DNA from 2 places in the Streptomyces sp. PU-14G genome. Region 2 is predicted to be linked to the other one. Evidence: riboswitches for the same ligand, from Rfam matches in the RefSeq annotation. Region 2 holds a riboswitch; the other holds the start of a gene.
The links. A riboswitch is a leader RNA that binds a small molecule or an ion and turns the genes downstream of it on or off. The one in region 2 is predicted to bind glycine.

Region 1 (9,093 bases), on a different contig from region 2:
TCCCAGTTCCGTCTGGAAATCGGGGCTCGCGATCCGCTGGAGAACCTCGGCATTCACCATGAGCGGCTGGCCCTGGGCGTCCGCGAGATTCAGCTCGATCTCCAATCCCATCAGGTTCCTGGGCCGATCGAACCTCTTCTCCTCCAGAAGCTGCCACAGCCCCTCCAGGCACGTGTGCAGCTTCTGCCGGTACCGCCGCCGGTCGGACAGGTCGAACCTGTCGGCGACGACCTTCTCTCCCATCGGGGACTTCCTCCCTGCTCGCGGCTGGCGCCGGGATATCTTTGGGGCGTGCGTGGCCGAGCGTGCACCGATAATGCCCTGCCGGGCCGCGGATAACGCCTGCCGGGGCTGACCGGGCGGGTAACTGCCGCTAGGCTGGCGCACGCCGGACGGCACATTCCTTCGGCATACGGCGGCGTCCCAGCCCAGCGGCATCTCCTTGTGAGAAACACCGACCACAACAGGCCGACCGCGTTTCCACCCGCGTCCGAGGTCATCCCCGCTCACGTGTCGTCAGTGCAGGTGAAAAGGGCACGGATTCGACCGGATATCCCCTTCCGGTAAACACCGGAGCACGTTAGCGGAAACCCCACTCGAACACATCTCGTATAAACTGCACCGACGAGGCAGAGACTTGGCGACCCGATCCGCCGTCGACCCCTCCCGCCGCGCTCGCGGCCACCTTCGCGCCGACACCGCCGTCGCGCCCCCGCCAGCACCGTGTGTCTCCCGAGAGAGGCGACCCGCCATGCCGCTGCACGTATCCGAGGCCCCCGCCCCCGCCCTGCGCAGTGTCCTGACAGCCCTCGGCTCGCCGACGGCTGTCAGAGGCACCCACGCCCCCGCGGCGCTCCGCGCGGCCGAGGGCCATCTGCGTCCCGAACTCCCGCTCCCCGCCTACGAGATGGCCCGCGTGGCGCCGAACACCGACGAGCGGACGCACTCGCGCGAGCGCACCGAGGACGCGGCCGTGGGCCCCCTCACCCGCCTGACCGGCTGGCGGTTCTTGCTGCGCGACGAGACGACCGACGCCGCAGGCCCGCACGGCGCGGCCTACGCGGGCACCGCCGAAGCGGTCCTGACCGCGGACGGCTGGGCCTTCGGCCAGTTCCGGCAGGGCCCCTACGTGCTGTCCACGGTGCGGGCGGTGCGCCAGGCCGAGGCGCTGCCGACGCCTTACCAGCCCCGGCTGCTGTCGGTCCCAGAGCTGTACATGCTCACCCTGTGGTTGCACCGCGACACCTCCGCCGACCCCGCCGAGGGCGTTCCCGAACCGGCCGACCTGCTGATCCCGCTGGCCCCCGCGCCGCCCGGAATCGCCGCACACACGGCGCAGCGCGTGGACGCGCTGCTGCCCGTGCTGACCCGCCGGCTGGTCGCGGCTCCAGCCGTGCGGCCTGAGTCGGAGGCCACCGGCACGGAAACGGCCCCGCTGCTGCGCACGTCCGCCTGACAGCCGTCCCCACCGGTGTGCCGCGGCAGACGCCGCGTCCGCCGGTGTGCTTGTCGTAGGTGGACCACGCGGCCCCGCTCTCCTGCCCCCGGACGTACTAGTCTTTTTCGGCAGCCTCAACCCCCCACAGGTACTGGCCCGTTGGACGCAACCGCCCGCACGGGTGACGCGTCTGAGCGGTTGGGTACGTGCTGACGCGAAATCCCTGCGGATTCGAGCCAGCGGCGGAACACTGGGAGATGGACCGGAACGGACCACGGTTTACGGGGGAACGGCCATGCAGAGCAAGCGCCGCAGGACAGACGCCATCACACGACGGAAGACGACAGCGACAATGTGCCAGCACCAGCCACTGTGCCCGACAGCCGACTCCGCCGACAGGGAGGCCGCGCACCCCGTGGCCTACCACCCCGAGCAGGGCTGGAGCCTGCTCTGCAACGGGGTCCTTCTCTTCGAGGACACCGGTGAGCTGCTGCCGGACGGCCGGATCATCGCACCGCACCGGCCGCTCCGCACCCGGCATGTGACGGCCGCCTGAGGGCGCACCCGGCAGCGGGAACGTGTCAGGCCCTGTGCGGTGTGCGCCGCACAGGGCCTGACACCTTCCCGCACGCCGCCTTCCGGGCGGCGCGCGCGCTCACCTACCCGGCCTCGTACTCCGCGACCGGCGGGCAGGAGCACACCAGGTTGCGGTCACCGTAGGCACCGTCGATCCGGCGCACCGGCGGCCAGTACTTGTCGGCGGCCTTGACGCCCGCGGGGAAGACGGCCTCCTCGCGGCCGTACCCCTGCCGCCACTCGCCGGCGAGCATCGCGGCGGTGTGCGGGGCGTTGCGCAGCGGATTGTCCTGCGCGTCCCACTCCCCCTTGCCGACCTTCTCGATCTCGGCACGGATCGCGATCATCGCCTCGCAGAAGCGGTCCAGCTCCGCCAAGTCCTCGCTCTCGGTGGGCTCGATCATCAGCGTCCCGGCGACGGGGAACGACATCGTCGGCGCGTGGAAGCCGTAGTCGATCAGCCGCTTGGCGACGTCGTCGATGCTCACGCCGGTCTGCTTGGTCAGCGGCCGTACGTCGATGATGCACTCGTGGGCCACCAGCCCGTTCGGCCCCGTGTAGAGCACCGGGTAGTGCGGCTCCAGGCGCTTGGCGACGTAGTTGGCGCTCAGCACCGCCACCTGCGTCGCCCTGCGCAGTCCCTCGGCGCCCATCAGACGCACGTACGCCCACGAGATGGGCAGGATGCCCGCCGAGCCCCACGGAGCGCCGGAGACCGGCCCGATGCCCGTCTCGGGGCCCGCGGCGGGCTGCAGGGGGTGGTTGGGCAGGTAGGGCGCCAGGTGCTCCCGCACGCCGATCGGGCCGACGCCGGGACCGCCACCGCCGTGCGGGATGCAGAACGTCTTGTGCAGGTTCAGGTGCGAGACGTCGGCGCCGAAGCGGCCCGGCTTCGCCACGCCCAACAGCGCGTTGAGGTTGGCGCCGTCCACGTACACCTGGCCGCCGGCCTCGTGCACGGCCGCGCACACGTCGCTGATGTGTTCCTCGAACACGCCGTGCGTCGAGGGGTAGGTGACCATCAGCACGGCCAGCTCGTCGCCGTGCTGTTCGATTTTCGCGTGCAGGTCGGCCACGTCCACGTCACCGTTGTCGCTGGTCTTGACGACGACGACCTTCATGCCCGCCATCACCGCGCTGGCCGCGTTGGTGCCGTGCGCGGAGGACGGGATGAGGCAGACCGTCCGCTGCTCCTGCCCGTTCGCGCGGTGGTAGGCGCGCACGGCCAGCAGCCCGGCCAGTTCGCCCTGGGAGCCCGCGTTGGGCTGGAGGGAGACCCTGTCGTAGCCGGTGACCTCGGCGAGCCTGTCTTCCAGTTCGCGGATCAGCGTCAGGTAGCCCTCGGCCTGCTCGGCGGGGGCGAAGGGGTGCAGGGAGCCGAACTCGGGCCAGGTGACCGGCTCCATCTCCGTGGTGGCGTTCAGCTTCATCGTGCACGAGCCGAGCGGGATCATGCCACGGTCGAGCGCGTAGTCGCGGTCGGCCAGCCGGCGCAGGTAGCGCAGCATGCCCGTCTCGGAGCGGTGCTCGTGGAAGACCGGGTGGGTCAGGTACTCATCGGTGCGCAGCAGCGGCTCGGGGAGCGCGTCCCCGGTCGCGGCGTCCAGTGCCGCGAAGTCGCCCGTGCCGTCGTCGCCCAGCACCCCGAACGCCCGCCACACGGCGGTCAGGTGCTCGCGCCCGGTGAGCTCGTCGCAGGTGATGCCGACGTGGTCGGCGTCGGTCAGGCGCAGGCCGACGCCGGCGTGGCCGGCCCGTTCCACGATCTCGGCCGCCCGGCCCGGTACCCGCGCGGTGACCGTGTCGAAGAAGGCGTCGTGGACGATCTCCACACCGCCGTCCCGCAGTCCGGCGGCGAGCAGCGCCGCGTAGCGGTGCGTACGGCGCGCGATCGCGGCAAGTCCGTCGGGGCCGTGGTAGGCCGCGTACATCCCGGCCATCACGGCGAGCAGCACCTGCGCGGTGCAGATGTTGCTGGTGGCCTTCTCGCGGCGGATGTGCTGCTCACGGGTCTGCAGGGCGAGGCGGTAGGCCTGCTCGCCGTCGGCGTCCTTGGACACGCCGACGAGGCGTCCCGGCAGGCTGCGCGCGAACGCGTCACGCACCGCCATGTAGCCCGCGTGCGGCCCGCCGAAGCCCATCGGCACCCCGAAGCGCTGGCTGGAGCCGACGGCGATGTCGGCGCCCAGCTCGCCGGGCGACGTCAGCAGAGTGAGGGCGAGCAGATCGGCGGCGACGGTGACGACCGCGTCCAGCTCGTGGGCCCGCTCGATGACGGCCCGCTGGTCGCGTACGACGCCGGAGACGCCCGGGTACTGGAGCAGGACGCCGAACACGCCGCGGTCGGCGACCTCGTCGGGGATGCCCTCGGCCAGGTCGGCGACGACGACCTCGACCCCGGTGGGCTCAGCGCGGGTACGCAGCACGGCGACGGTCTGCGGCAGGCACTCGGAGTCGACCAGGAAGACGGTCGAGCCGCGCTTGCCCGCCTTGCCGACGCGGCGCGAGAGCGCCATCGCCTCGGCCGCGGCCGTCGGCTCGTCCAGCAGGGACGCGCCCGAGGTGGGCAGCCCGGTCAGGTCGGCCACGACGGTCTGGAAGTTGAGCAGCGCCTCCAGTCGCCCCTGGGAGATCTCCGGCTGGTACGGCGTGTAGGCGGTGTACCAGGCCGGGTTCTCCATCACGTTGCGCAGGATCACCGGCGGCGTGAACGTGCCGTGGTATCCCAGGCCGATCATGGAGCGCTGCACCTGGTTGCGGTGCGCGAGCGAGCGCAGCTCGGCCAGCACCTCGGCCTCGCTGCGGACCTCGGGGAGCGCCAGCCGCTCGGTGCTCTTGATCACATCGGGCACCGCCGCCGCGGTGAGTTCGTCGAGCGATCCGTAACCGACCTGGGCGAGCATCTTGGCCTGCGCGGCCACGTCGGGCCCGATGTGCCGGCTCTCGAACGGTGTGCCGCTCTCCAACTCGGTCAGCGGGATGCGGTGGGAAGTCATCTGCGGGGGCCTCCTGGTCTGTGCGACCTCGGGGGGCACCTTCCACGGGTGCCCGTTCGGCCTCCCCCTCTGTCATCCGGACCTGAGAGTTTCACCGATCCGCCCCACTGACCGGACGCTCGGCTTACACCGTCGGTGAGGGGGACATCGGCGCTGGTCCGGGGCCCGCCCTGCTTTCCAGAGTGACCTCGTCCGTGCGGTACGTGAGCCTGAGAGATTCCGGGGAGGAGTTGCTCCTTCGGCGCCCCCGGAAACCTGACCGGAGGACTCTCCCGCACGGGGTCGACAGCCGTTTACGAGCGTATCAGCGAGCCCCTTGGTGGTAACCCGGAGTGTGTTCAAGTGGCCAGTGGCCGAAAAGTACCGTTTCGTAGTGAGTACGAGCAGGAACAGCATGTCGCAACCCGTGGGAGGGAGATCCGTGCAGACCGACATAGACCCGCGGAGCCTGATCGGCCGCAAGGCGTTCGACAGCCGGGGAGACAAGATCGGCACCGTCGACGAGGTGTACCTGGACGACGCCACCGGCGAACCGGAGTGGGCGGCCCTGCGCACCGGAATCTTCAGCCGCGACGCCTTCGTACCGCTGGAGCCCTCCCGGCTGGACGAGACAGGTCTGCGCGTGCCCTTCGCACGCGACCTGATCAGGGGCGCGCCCGACTTCGGCGTGGGCCGCCACCTCTCGCCGCAGCAGGAGCTCCAGCTCTACCGCCACTACGGTCTCGACACGCCACTGCCCCACGAGGCGCCCGCACCCGCTGACCGCGACTTCGGGCGGATAGCCGGCGCCGGGGACTGACCCTCCCGGCCCCCGGGACCACCCTCGGGGACCGGTGCGGCCCGCCGCGCCAGCGCCTCGGCGATGCGGGCATCCAGCATCACCGGCTCGGCCGGCTCCAGCTCCGGGTCGTCCACGGCGAACGTCCGCACCCTGCCCGGCGGCGTGTCGGGCTCCTCGAAGCGGACGGTCACCTTCCCGACGCCGCTGCCCTGCACCCAGCCCCGGCCGTGCGCCGCATGCCGCACGTCCCGGCCGGGAATCCACTGCCGGTCGGCCGGCACCGCGGCATCCGGCTCCTCCACGACCCCGCTGTCCCGCTCGGCGTCCGCCTCCGCGGCCTGCCGCGCGGCCTCGGCCTCCGCCTCGCTCCGTGCGGCCTGGGCCTGCGCGAACAGATCCTCCTGCGTGAAGTCCGCCAGGCCGCTGACGCCCACGCCCAACAGGCGCACCCCGGCCGTGGTGTCCACGCCGTCCAGCAACCGCAGCGCCGCCTCCCTCACGACACCGGGATCGTCGGTCGGCCCCCGCAGGGTCTCCGACCTGGTCAGGGTCGAGAAGTCGTAGCTGCGCACCTTGATCACCACCGTGCGCCCCGAGCGGCCGGCGGCGCGCAGCCGCGTCACGCAGCGCCCGGCAAGCCGCTCCACCTCCAGCCGCACCCTGGTGCGGTCCGTCAGATCGACGTCGTAGGTGTCCTCGACGGACACCGACTTCGCGTCCCGCTCCGCCACCACCGGTCGCTCGTCGATGCCGTGGGCCATGGCGTGGACCGAGGCGCCGTGCGCCTTGCCCAGCAGCCGCAGCAACTCGTCCGCGCCCGCCTCCGCCACCTCGCCGACCGTGGTGATACCCGCGCGGCGCAGCACCTCGCCCGTCGCGGGCCCCACCCCGGGCAGCGTCCGTACCGACATGGGCGCCAAGCGGTCCCGCTCGGTGCCCGGTTCTATCAGCACCAGGCCGTCCGGCTTCGCCTCCTCCGAGGCGATCTTCGCGAGCATCTTGGAACCGGCCAGCCCCACGGAGCCGCTGAGCCCCGTCGCCGCCCGGATGTCCCGCCGCAGCCGCTCACCGACCTGACGGGCCCCCTCGGCGCCGCCCTGCGTGCCCGCCAGCGCCTCATGGGCCTCCAGGTCCACGAACGCCTCGTCGAGGCTCAGCGGCTCCACCAGCGGCGAGAGCGCGTGCAGCAGCTCCATCACCACCTCGCTCACCGCGCGGTAGAGCCCGAAGCGGGTGCCCAGATAGGCCGCGTTCGGCGCCAGGCGCCTGGCCTGCGCCGTGGGCGTCGCCGAGTGCACGCCGAAGCGCCTGGCCTCGTACGAGGCGGTGGAGACCACCCCGCGGGGGCCGAGCCCGCCGACCACCACGGGTTTCCCGCGCAGGCTCGGCTTGGATGCCTGCTCCACCGCGGCGAAGAAGGCATCCATGTCCAGATGCAGGATGGTCGGCTCGGTCCTCACACGTCCGATGCTGCCGCACGGCACTGACAACCGGCCGACCCGCCCGGCTCGCGGCGCGCTCCGCCCCGTTATCCGGCGCGGTTGCGGCGGCGGGCCAGCTCGTCCTCCGGGTGGTCGCCCACCAGGGTCTCCCCCGTGTCGACCCGCTCCCCGTGCAGCTGGGAGAGGGCGCCCTCGACGTCCTTCCACACCACGCCCACGGCGATCCCGAAAACCCCCTGGCCGCCCTGGAGCAGATCGACCACCTCGTCGGGCGAGGAGCACTCGTAGACGGTCGCCCCGTCGCTCATGAGCGTCATCCGTGCGAGATCGGTCCGACCGCGCGAGCGCAGGTGCCGGACCGCGGCGCGGATGTTCTGGAGGGAGACACCGGTGTCCAGCAGCCGTTTGACGATCTTGAGGACGACGATGTCGCGAAAGCTGTAGAGCCGCTGGGAGCCCGACCCGTAGGCGGGCCTGATGCTGGGCTCCACCAGCCCGGTGCGGGCCCAGTAGTCCAGCTGGCGGTAGGTGATGCCGGCCGCTGAGCAGGCGGTCGGTCCGCGGTATCCGACCTGTTCTGCCGGGGATTCCGCCGCTTCGCCCGGGGCCCCGTCCGGCCGGAGACCGGCGGGGGGCCGCCCTGCGGGCATGTCCCGGCCGGAGGCCGTGGGCGGACCGTCGAGTAGGGACGAATCGCCAGCCGCCGTACCTTCGCCGCCGGTGCTTGCCACGCCGACCTCCGTCCTTCACATCCCGGGTTACCCCCGGAACCTGCCCACATGAAGGTAGGCAGTCACTCCGAGTGCGTCAACGATCGCCACACTCGGCACGGCGAGTGATAATGCCCCCAGGAGTGGTTTCGCGTGTCCTCGGCCGGGGAACAGCTGGCCGGATGACCGCCGCCTCCGGCGGCTGACGCGCACGCCCCCCACGCCGCGTCGGCGGACGCGGCGTACGGCGAGCAGAGGCGTCACTGGCTGCTGGTGCCGAAGTCCTCCGGGGAGATCTGGTCGAGGAACTCGCGGAACTTCTCCACTTCGTCCTCCTGCTCGTCCGGAATCGCGATACCCGCGTCGTCCAGCACATCGTCACTGCCGTAGATCGGCGTGCCGGTGCGCAGCGCGAGCGCTATGGCGTCGGACGGACGGGCACTGACTTCCACACCACTGGCGAAAACCAGCTCCGCGTAGAACACGCCTTCCCGCAGGTCCACAATGCGGACCGCGGTCAGCTCCTGACCCACTGCTTCCAGGACGTCCTTGAACAGGTCATGGGTGAGTGGGCGTGCGGGGGTCATGCCCTGCTGGGCGAAGGCGATCGCCGTCGCCTCCCCGGGGCCGATCCAGATAGGGAGGTAGCGGTCGCCTCCCACTTCTCGCAGGAGCACGATCGGTTGGTTGGTGGGCATTTCCACCCGGACACCCACGACGTCGAGCTCATTCACACAGCAACCCTAGGCCGTGCCGCGCCTGTTTGGGTAGTCGGGCAGCCGTCCGGCGACGGCACCGGTGTGCTGATTCAGTCACCCGAGGTGCCCGGTACGGCCTGCACGAAGGCCGCGTAGAGCCGCGCGGACAGCTCGGCCAGCTCCCGGACCCTTCCGTCGGCCAGCTCTCTGGTGCGGGCATCCGGGTGCCTTCTGAGGGACGCCACGGTCTGCTCCGCGAGATCGAGCTGGCGGTCGGCGCAGATCTTCAGAGCCCGCAGATGGCGTGCCTCCAGCCCGTGCCGGCCCAGCTGTGCCACCAGGCGCGCCGCCGCCAGCTCTCCGTGCCCGTACCTGCCGTCCTGCCCGGCGCGGAGCAGCCCGTACTCCTCCCACGCCGCGAGCTCGTCGGGCGCCGCCGACACCGCGGCCAG
Region 2 (9,093 bases):
CGCGGCTGCTTCGGAGTCACCACTCAAGTAGGCGATGACCAGATGGGCGACCACCGCGAGCGTGCGGTGCCTCAGCCGGAAGGCACCCATCGCGGGAAGTGAGACAAGACCCAGCCCTTGGTCGGGCACGCAGTCGGCGGCAATAGGGCGAGTGCCGGCCCGACGTGGCATCTCGGTCAGCACCACCACCGCGTCCCAGCCGCGCTCGCGTACCTGACGCTGCCCGATCTTCACCAGCGGCAGACTTCCCTCCTCGTCCAACGGCAGCACCTCGCGGCCCACCTCCACCCTCCATCGAACACTTTCCCGACCGCCGCCGCCATGGTCCGCTTCTTGCCGGAGGAGTGGGGGCAGCCGCCGGGCGATCGCCTCGGCCACCTCACTGCCCAGACCAGGCTCGCCCACCAAGCCCAAGACCTGGGTTGCCTCGTCGCCCGGCACCTGCTCGGGCGCCTTTTCGTCCGCCACAGTCCTCCTCGCGCTCCCTGCCCAGCCGCTCACGAACCGGCCGTCCAGCACGCCGTCGGCCCCCGCCCCCGGATCCCCGACGCACTAGGCGGCGTGCCGCCGCCTCCGTCCCCCGCAGCAGTCCGGGAAGCTGGTCGGGAGGCGGTGCCGGCTTTGGCCGCCTCTGTCCTGGGGGCCTGCGAGGGACAGTTGGAAGACGACGCCACCGTCATGGGCCCGGACTGTCATGGAACAGACTGAGCCGGGCCGCGCTGAGCGGCCACGGAGCTTTCGGGCTGTCCTCGTGGGCGGGAGGCGTTGCTCAGCCGTCCTTCCGCAGGGAGCCGCCCCTGCCACGCAGGCGGGCATCGGACATCTCGGTGAGGATTTGCTGGATGAGCCCGTACGTTCGTCCATACGCTTCCGCCAGGCCCCGGAGAGACTTGCCGCCCTCGTGTTTCCTCTCGACCGTGCCCGGGGCGTGATCGCTCCCCGGCTCGGTGATCCGCTTACCTTTGTCCATGAGCGGCCTCCTTCCGCGTAAGGCGCCCAACCGGAGTACGTCCGCAGGACGATTACCGAGCGGGGCAGGGGGTTGAGGGGACATGGGGAGACGGCAGGCTGGTCGGCGCTGCGAGGTGCCCGGCCGCACCACGAGGCGGAGAGTCGGACCCTTCGTCGACGGCCAGGACCCAGCTGCTGGTTCTCTTGGCACGGGACCGCGCAGTCGAACTGGCCCGATGCCCTCGATCAGGATGCGGGCATCCGTCTGTCTCAGCCACTTGAGAGGCCCGAAAGCGCCATCCAGCCGACCGGTGACAGTGACCTACTGACCGGCCCCTCCCCCGGAGGCGGGGTCAGCCCCACAGGCCGACAGACCGACTTTCGGCCCAGGTCCGCCCTCCCGCCAGTCTCAACCGGAGGCCTTGGCGGCGATCGCGCGTTACAGAAGGGCAAGCCCATGACAGAGCTGGAAGACGCGCATCACCTGGTGAGGCGTGGCGCGCTCAGCACTCGATGACGTTCACCGCGAGCCCGCCGCGGGCGGTCTCCTTGTACTTGACCTTCATGTCGGCCCCGGTCTCGCGCATGGTCTTGATGGCCTTGTCGAGGGAGACGTGGTGGCGGCCGTCGCCGCGCAGGGACATGCGGGCCGCGGTGACGGCCTTGACCGCGGCCATGCCGTTCCGTTCGATGCAGGGGATCTGTACGAGGCCGCCGACCGGGTCGCAGGTCAGGCCGAGGTTGTGTTCGATGCCGATCTCGGCCGCGTTCTCCACCTGTTCGGGGCTGCCCCCGAGGATCTCCGCGAGGCCTCCCGCGGCCATGGAGCACGCCGAGCCGACCTCGCCCTGGCAGCCGACCTCGGCGCCGGAGATCGAGGCGTTCTCCTTGAAGAGCATGCCGATGGCGCCCGCGGCGAGCAGGAAGCGGACCACGGCGTCGTCGTCCGTGCCGGGCACGAAGTGGTGGGCGTAGTGCAGGACGGCGGGGATGATGCCGGCCGCGCCGTTGGTGGGCGCGGTCACCACCCGGCCGCCCGCCGCGTTCTCCTCGTTGACGGCCATCGCGTAGAGGGTCGTCCACTCCATGGCGTGCGCCTGCGTCTGGCCCTCGGCGCGCAGCTGGCGGGCGGAGGTGGCGGCGCGGCGGCGCACCTTGAGGCCGCCGGGAAGGATGCCCTCCTGGGACAGGCCGCGGGCGACGCACGCCTTCATCACCTGCCAGATCTCCAAGAGGCCTTCCCGGATCTCCTCCTCGCTGCGCCAGGCCTTCTCGTTCTCCAGCATCAGCCGGGAGACCGACAGGCCCGTCTCCCGGGTCAGCCGCAGCAGTTCGTCCCCGGTGCGGAAGGGGTGGCGCAGCACGGTGTCGTCGAGCTTGATGCGGTCCTCGCCCACCGCGTCCTCGTCGACGACGAATCCGCCGCCCACCGAGTAGTAGGTCTTCTCCGCCAGCGGGGCGCCCGTCTCGTCGTAGGCGAAGAGCGTCATGCCGTTGGCGTGGTACGGCAGGGAGCGGCGGCGGTGGAGGATGAGCTGGGAGCGCTCGTCGAAGGCGATCTCGTGCGCGTCTCCTATCTCGGCGGCCAGCAGGCGCAGCCGGCCGTCCTCGCGGATGCGGGCCACGCGCGCGTCCGCCGTCTCGACGTCCACCGAGCGGGGTGACTCGCCCTCCAGGCCCAGCAGCACCGCCTTGGGCGTGCCGTGGCCGTGTCCCGTCGCCCCGAGGGAGCCGAACAGCTCGGCGCGCACGGAGGTGGTGTGCGCCAGCGCGCCCTCGTTCTTCAGGCGCCGTGCGAACATGCGCGCCGCGCGCATGGGGCCGACCGTGTGGGAGCTCGACGGTCCGATGCCGATGGAGAAGAGGTCGAAGACCGAGATTGCCATGGTGCGGCTCTCCTTGCCCTTGTGGGGCGAGTGGGATTGCTGGTGTGCGACGCGGGGCGGGTCGCGGGGTGGCACGTGCGCGCGGGGTGGCACGGGCGGGTGCCGGGTGCCCGGCGGGGCCGGCCCGAACCCCGGCCGCCGAAGCGTCCGGGGCGGGGCCGGGCCCGCGGCGGAGTGCTACTTGCCCAGACCCGGGTACAGCGGGTGCTTGTCCGCGAGGGCGGAGACCCGCGCGGCGAGGGTCTTGCTCTTCGCCTCGTCGAAGCCCGGCAGCAGGGCTTCGGCGATGACGTCGGCGACCTCGGTGAAGTCCTCGTCCTGGAAGCCGCGGGTCGCCAGCGCGGGCGTCCCGATGCGCAGTCCCGAGGTCACCATGGGCGGCCGGGGGTCGTTGGGGACGGCGTTGCGGTTGACCGTGATGCCGATCTCGTGCAGCCGGTCCTCGGCCTGCTGTCCGTCGAGTTCGCTGTGGCGCAGGTCGACGAGGACGAGGTGGACGTCGGTGCCGCCGGAGAGGACGGAGACGCCCGCGTCCGTGGTGTCCTGGCGCAGGAGGCGCTCCGCGAGGATGCTCGCGCCGGACAGGGTGCGGCGCTGGCGGTCCTTGAACTCGTCGGAGGCCGCGACCTTGAAGGCGACGGCCTTCGCGGCGATCACGTGTTCGAGCGGGCCGCCCTGCTGTCCCGGGAAGACCGCCGAGTTGATCTTCTTGGCGTGCTCCTTCTTCGAGAGGATCACACCGCCGCGCGGGCCGCCGAGCGTCTTGTGCGTGGTCGTGGTCACCACGTCCGCGTACGGCACCGGGCTGGGGTGCAGGCCCGCGGCGACGAGACCGGCGAAGTGCGCCATGTCGACCATCAGCAGCGCGTCCACCTCGTCCGCGACGCGGCGGAACGCGGCGAAGTCGAGCTGGCGCGGGTAGGCGGACCAGCCCGCGACGATCAGCCGCGGACGGTGCTCCTTGGCCAGCCGCTCGACCTCCTCCATGTCGACGCGGCCGGTCTCCTCGTCGACCTTGTACGCGACGACGTTGTACAGCTTGCCGGAGAAGTTGATCTTCATCCCGTGCGTGAGGTGCCCGCCGTGCGCCAGGTCCAGGCCCATGATCGTGTCGCCCGGCTTGAGCAGCGCGAACATCGCCGCGGCGTTGGCCTGGGCGCCCGAGTGCGGCTGCACGTTGGCGGCCTCCGCGTCGAACAGCGCCTTGACCCGGTCCCTGGCCAGGGTCTCGACGACGTCGACGTACTCGCAGCCGCCGTAGTAGCGGCGGCCCGGGTAGCCCTCGGCGTACTTGTTGGTGAGTACCGAACCCTGCGCCTCCATCGAGGCGACCGGGGCGAAGTTCTCCGAGGCGATCATCTCGAGGGTGGACTGCTGACGGTGGAGTTCGGCGTCGACGGCGGCGGCGACGTCGGGGTCGACTTCGTGGAGAGAGCCGTTCAGAAGCGACATGGAAGAACCATCCCTGGGGAAAATGGCGGGCGGGCAAGCTGCCTCGGGTGACCGAGGCCGGCCTCGGCCCACCCGGGACCGAGGCCGAGGCCGGGACCTGAGCCTCAGGCGCCTGAGGCGAAGGTGGCGTACTCGTCGGCCGAGAGCAGGTCGTCCGGCAGCTCGGAGACCTTCACCTTGAACAGCCAGCCGCCCTCCAGCGGGGCGGAGTTGACCAGCGCGGGATCGTCCACGACGTCCTGGTTGACCTCGGTGACCTCGCCGGAGGCGGGGGAGTAGAGGTCGCTGACGGACTTGGTGGACTCCAGCTCGCCGCAGGTCTCGCCTGCGGTGACGTCCTCGCCGACCTCGGGAAGCTGGACGAAGACCACGTCGCCGAGCGCGTTCGCGGCGTGCTCGGTGATGCCGACCGTCGCCACGCCGTCCTCGGCGTGCGACAGCCACTCGTGCTCCTTGCTGTAGCGGAGCTGCTCGGGGTTGCTCATGGGTCGATTCTCCCGGATGCGGTAGGTGGGAAGGAAAGCGGTCTTGGCAGGTGAACACTGGGCACCGCCGCGGGGCCGCTGAGCCCGTACGGCGGGGCCCGGCGGGGTGCGGTACCCCGGGCGGGCCCGGGCGGATGGCGACCCGGACGGACGCGGGCCGATGCGGCCGGGACCGTCCGGCCCGCGCTCGCGGCACGCGCCCGGCCCGCGCTGGTGGCACGCGCCCGGCGCGCTGGTGGCGCACGCTGGTGGCACGTGCGGACCGCGCCCGCGGCGCACGCCTGACGCGCCGGCGGTTCGGCGGTTCGGCGCGTCGGCGGGCCGTGCCGGTCACGTTCGCACGCACGCCGGTCCGGGTCCGCGGGACGCGCGCCGGGCACGCCGTCCGTGCGCGGGCGGCCGTGCGCTAGCCGCGCTTGTAGAAGGGCAACGCGACGACCTCGTACGGTTCGTGGGAGCCGCGGATGTCGACGGCCACGCCCTCCGTGCCCGGGGCCGCGACCGCCGCGTCCACGTACGCCATCGCGAGCGGCTTGCCCAGCGTGGGCGACGGCGCGCCCGAGGTGACCTCGCCCACGACGGAACCGTCCGAGGCGACCACCGGGTAGCCGGCCCGCGGCACCCGCCGGCCCTCGGCGACGAGCCCCACCAGCTTCCGCGGCGGCGCGTCCTCGGCCTTCCGCGCAGCCGCGGCCAGCGCGTCCCGGCCCACGAAACGCCCCTCGTTGGTGGTCTTCTCGAACTTGACGATCCTGCCCAGGCCCGCGTCGAAAGGCGTCAGCGACGTGGACAGCTCGTGCCCGTACAGCGGCATGCCCGCCTCCAGGCGGAGAGTGTCGCGGCAGCTGAGCCCACACGGCACCAGGCCCGCGTCCTCGCCGGCCGCGGTCAGCGCCTCCCACACGGCCACGGCGTCCTCGGTCGCGACGAACAGCTCGAAACCGTCCTCACCGGTGTACCCCGTACGGGCGATGAGCGCGGGCTTGTCCGCCACCACGTCGCGCTCGCCCGCGTAGTAGCGCAGGCCGTCGACGTCGAAGGCCGTCAGCTGCTTGAGGATGCCGGCGGCGGCCGGGCCCTGGACGGCGATGAGGGCGTACTTGTCGCGGTCGTCGCGCACCTCGGCGCCGAAACCGTCCTGCCGCTCGCGCAGCGCGTCCAGCACCGTCTGCGCGTTCGCCGCGTTCGCGACGACCAGATACTCCTGGTCGTCCAGCCGGTAGACGATCAGGTCGTCGAGGATGCCGCCACTCTCGTCGCAGATCATGGTGTAGCGGGCACGGCCCACGGCCAGCTTGGAGAGGTTGCCGACCAGCGCGAAGTCGAGCAGCTGCGCGGCCTGCGGCCCGGTGAGGGTGATCTCGCCCATGTGGGAGAGGTCGAAGAGCCCGGCGGCGGAGCGCACGGCGAGGTGCTCCTCGCGCTCGCTGCCGTAGCGCAGCGGCATGTCCCAGCCGGCGAAGTCGGTCATGGTGGCGCCCAGGGCACGGTGCGTGGCGTCCAGCGCGGTCGTGCGGGTGGCCGATGGGTCGGTCATTCAGGCTCCCAGGTCCCGGAGAGGGGTGTGACGCGGATGTCCTCCCCATCTGTCATCGGAACCTGAGAGGTTCGCCGACAGCCCCGCCGGAAGGCGGAGCGCGGCTTGCACCTTGGGTGGAACCACCGGCCCGCACAGAGCATGAGAGACGGTGGTCCGCTTTTCAGATCTGCCTCGCCCGCACGGTAACGGGGCCTGAGAGATTCAAGGGAGGATCTTGCTCCTTCGGCGCCCTGGCGTGCGACGACGCGTCCCGCTCGCGGGCCCTCGGTACTGCCCTGCTCGCGGTTTCGCGCTCTGCTCGCCGGGGACTCTCCCGCGCGGGTTCGAACGGCCGGTATGCAGTTGGTCCGCACATCATCGCACGGGTGAGCGGGCTGTGGCTGCCCCTGAGCGGAAGCCGTTCGCCTTGAATCGCATTACCTTTTCTTTACACTTGGCAGGAGTGGCGGCCGGGCCGCCGCCTCGGGGAGGGGAGAGCTGTGGGCAGCCTGTGCGGTGCTGAGGTGACACCGGTGAGCGCCGGGGCGAGGTGGAAGGACACGCCTTCGCGCACGGCCACACGTGCGGTCACGCGTACGGCGTCGCCGGCGGCCGTGCACAGAGGGACGCCCGGGCCCGGACGCGCGGAGGCGGGCCCCTGCCACGGCGCGCGCACCACGCTCCGCCACGACCTGCGCGACAGCGCCGCACCGCGCACGCTGCGCTACCGCGCCGGGGACGTCGTCGTCGTCTCCGGCCTGCCGGGCGGCGGGAAGTCCACCCTGATGCGGGCGGCGGTCACGCAGCGCCCCGAGGTGGTGCGCGTCGACTCCCAGGACACCCGCGAGCGCTGGGAGCGCCGCCTGCCCGACTGGCTGCCCTACGGCCTCTACCGACCCCTCGTCCGGGTGGCGCACTACGCGGGGCTGCGCGCGGCGCTGGCCTCCGGCGCCTCCGTGGTGGTGCACGACTGCGGCACGCAGACCTGGGTGCGCCGCTGGCTCGCCCGGGACGCGCTGCGGCGGGGCCGGGCGCTGCACCTGCTGCTGCTCGACGTCTCACCGCAGGACGCGCTGGCCGGGCAGGCGGCGCGCGGCCGTGGCGTGTCCGGTTACGCCTTCCGCCGCCACCTGCGCGCCGTGCGCAGGCTGCGGGCCGCTGCCGAGGGCGGGCGGCTGCCGCGCGGCTTCGCGTCCTCGGTCCTGCTGGACCGGCGTGCGGCGCAGGCCCTGCGGGCGGTCTCCTTCGCCCCGCTGCCGGCCGCCGTCCCGCTGTCCGTCACGGCCCACGTCCGACCGGCGCCGCGGCCTCTTCCGGCGCCGCGGTCCGTGCCGGTTCCGCGGCCCGTGTCGGCTCCGCGGTCCGTGTCAGCTCCGCGGCCCGTGCCGGTTCCGCGGTCCGTGTCGGTTCCGCGCTCCTTTCCGGCCCCGCCGGCACCTGCCCCGCAGTCGGCACCGGCCGCGCAGTCGGCCCCGGCCCCGCAGTCGGCACCGGCCGCGGGGCCGGCAGCCCCGGCGTAGCGGCGTCAAGGGGGCGGGGGAGGAGCGCCCGCGGGCCCGCCGCACCCAGGAGGGCGGCGGGCCCGCGGACGGGGGACATGCCGGAGCGGTCGGCCGGCTCCGGCGGGCGGCTGCGGCTCAGCGGCCCTGTTCGGGGGTGAGGGGCTTGTTCGCCTGTCCGGGCGCCGCGTTCTCAGCGCCGGGCTTGGCGGCCTCCGCCGCCGGCTTGCCCGGGGCCTGCTTGGCGGGGGCCTGCGGCTTCGCCGCCTCCTTGGGGGCCTGGGCCGGCTGGCCGGGCTTGCCCGGCTTCTGGGTCTGCTTGCCGGGCGCCTGCTCCTGGGAGGGCTGCTTCGGCTGCTGCTGTTCCTTGGGGAACTGCGGCTGCGCGGGCTTGTCCTGGTCGGAGGGGTTCTGTTGCGGCTTGGTGGGCTTGGCCGTCGCGTCCTGCTGGTCCTGGGAGTCCGGGTCCTCCGAAGGGCCGGGCTTGGCCTGGGCGCCCGCCGTGTGCCCCGGGGAGTGGTCGGCGGGCGCGGCGGACGCGGCACCCGCCGCGCCGATGGCGAGCGAGCCGGCCAAGGAGACGGTGACGGCCGCGGCGGTGATCCTGTTCACGCGCATGTGCTTTCCTCCAGTCAGCGTGCCGGTCGGCACGTAGTGGGACGTTCTCCACTTTTCGGCCACCCTCCACGGAACGCAACCGGAGCGTCGCCGTACGTGTCACCCGGCCCCCCCCGCGTGGAGCGGAGCGGTGCGCCGCGCTGAGCGCCACCCCCCAAGGCTTCACCGTGCGTACCCCCGGGCGCGGCGCCGCCCGTGACACCCGCCGTCTCACGCGGGCGCCGCACGCGAGGCGACGGGTGCGCCCGGGACGCTGCCGGCGGTCCGGCCCCGGGCCCACGGGCAGCGCGCGGACGATGGATAGGCTGGTGCGCATGACAGTTCCCTCGCAGCCCCAGCAGCCGCAGCCGCAGCACTTCGGCCCAGGGCATGGGGGCGGCTGGCCCGGCAACGAGCTGGAGGAAGCCCTCGCCGCCTCGCTTCAGGTGCCGCACGCGGGGGCCCGGCTGCTGGAGGTGCTCGGCCGGTCCAGCGTGTGGGTCCCGCTGCCGGAGGGCGGCAGCCGTCAGAGCCGGGAACTTGACCTGCCCACCATCGAGTTGGACGGCTCGGTCTACGTGCCGGTCTTCAGCTCCGAGGAGCAGTTCCTCCAGGTCGTCGGCGCCCACGTCGGCTTCACCATCGCCCCGGCGAGGGAGTTCGCGCGCGGCCTTCCGCCGGGTGTGGGCATCGCGGTGAACCCG

Region 1: linked by a shared signal. The riboswitch ahead of gcvP (aminomethyl-transferring glycine dehydrogenase) and the one ahead of gcvT (glycine cleavage system aminomethyltransferase GcvT) in region 2 are both predicted to bind glycine.

Annotation. Positions count from the first base shown of each region.
Region 1 covers NZ_JASKYT010000107.1:7,346-16,438, reverse strand. Annotated here, with positions in the region: gene AB8Z75_RS15165 (glutamate--cysteine ligase) at 1-243, opposite strand, end outside; gene AB8Z75_RS15160 (hypothetical protein) at 752-1,456, shown strand; gene AB8Z75_RS15155 (DUF5999 family protein) at 1,791-1,994, shown strand; gene gcvP (aminomethyl-transferring glycine dehydrogenase) at 2,098-5,010, opposite strand; glycine riboswitch at 5,198-5,295, opposite strand; gene AB8Z75_RS15145 (PRC-barrel domain-containing protein) at 5,432-5,809, shown strand; gene AB8Z75_RS15140 (DNA polymerase IV) at 5,725-7,251, opposite strand; gene AB8Z75_RS15135 (MerR family transcriptional regulator) at 7,320-7,964, opposite strand; gene AB8Z75_RS15130 (bifunctional nuclease family protein) at 8,204-8,677, opposite strand; gene AB8Z75_RS15125 (MerR family transcriptional regulator) at 8,752-9,093, opposite strand, start outside.
Region 2 covers NZ_JASKYT010000012.1:17,528-26,620, reverse strand. Annotated here, with positions in the region: gene AB8Z75_RS03010 (hypothetical protein) at 1-468, opposite strand, end outside; gene AB8Z75_RS03005 (helix-turn-helix domain-containing protein) at 770-970, opposite strand; gene AB8Z75_RS03000 (L-serine ammonia-lyase) at 1,455-2,837, opposite strand; gene glyA (serine hydroxymethyltransferase) at 3,015-4,289, opposite strand; gene gcvH (glycine cleavage system protein GcvH) at 4,394-4,774, opposite strand; gene gcvT (glycine cleavage system aminomethyltransferase GcvT) at 5,181-6,311, opposite strand; glycine riboswitch at 6,485-6,640, opposite strand; partial or broken gene AB8Z75_RS02980 (AAA family ATPase) at 7,004-7,540, shown strand; gene AB8Z75_RS02975 (hypothetical protein) at 7,931-8,410, opposite strand; gene AB8Z75_RS02970 (enhanced serine sensitivity protein SseB C-terminal domain-containing protein) at 8,725-9,093, shown strand, end outside.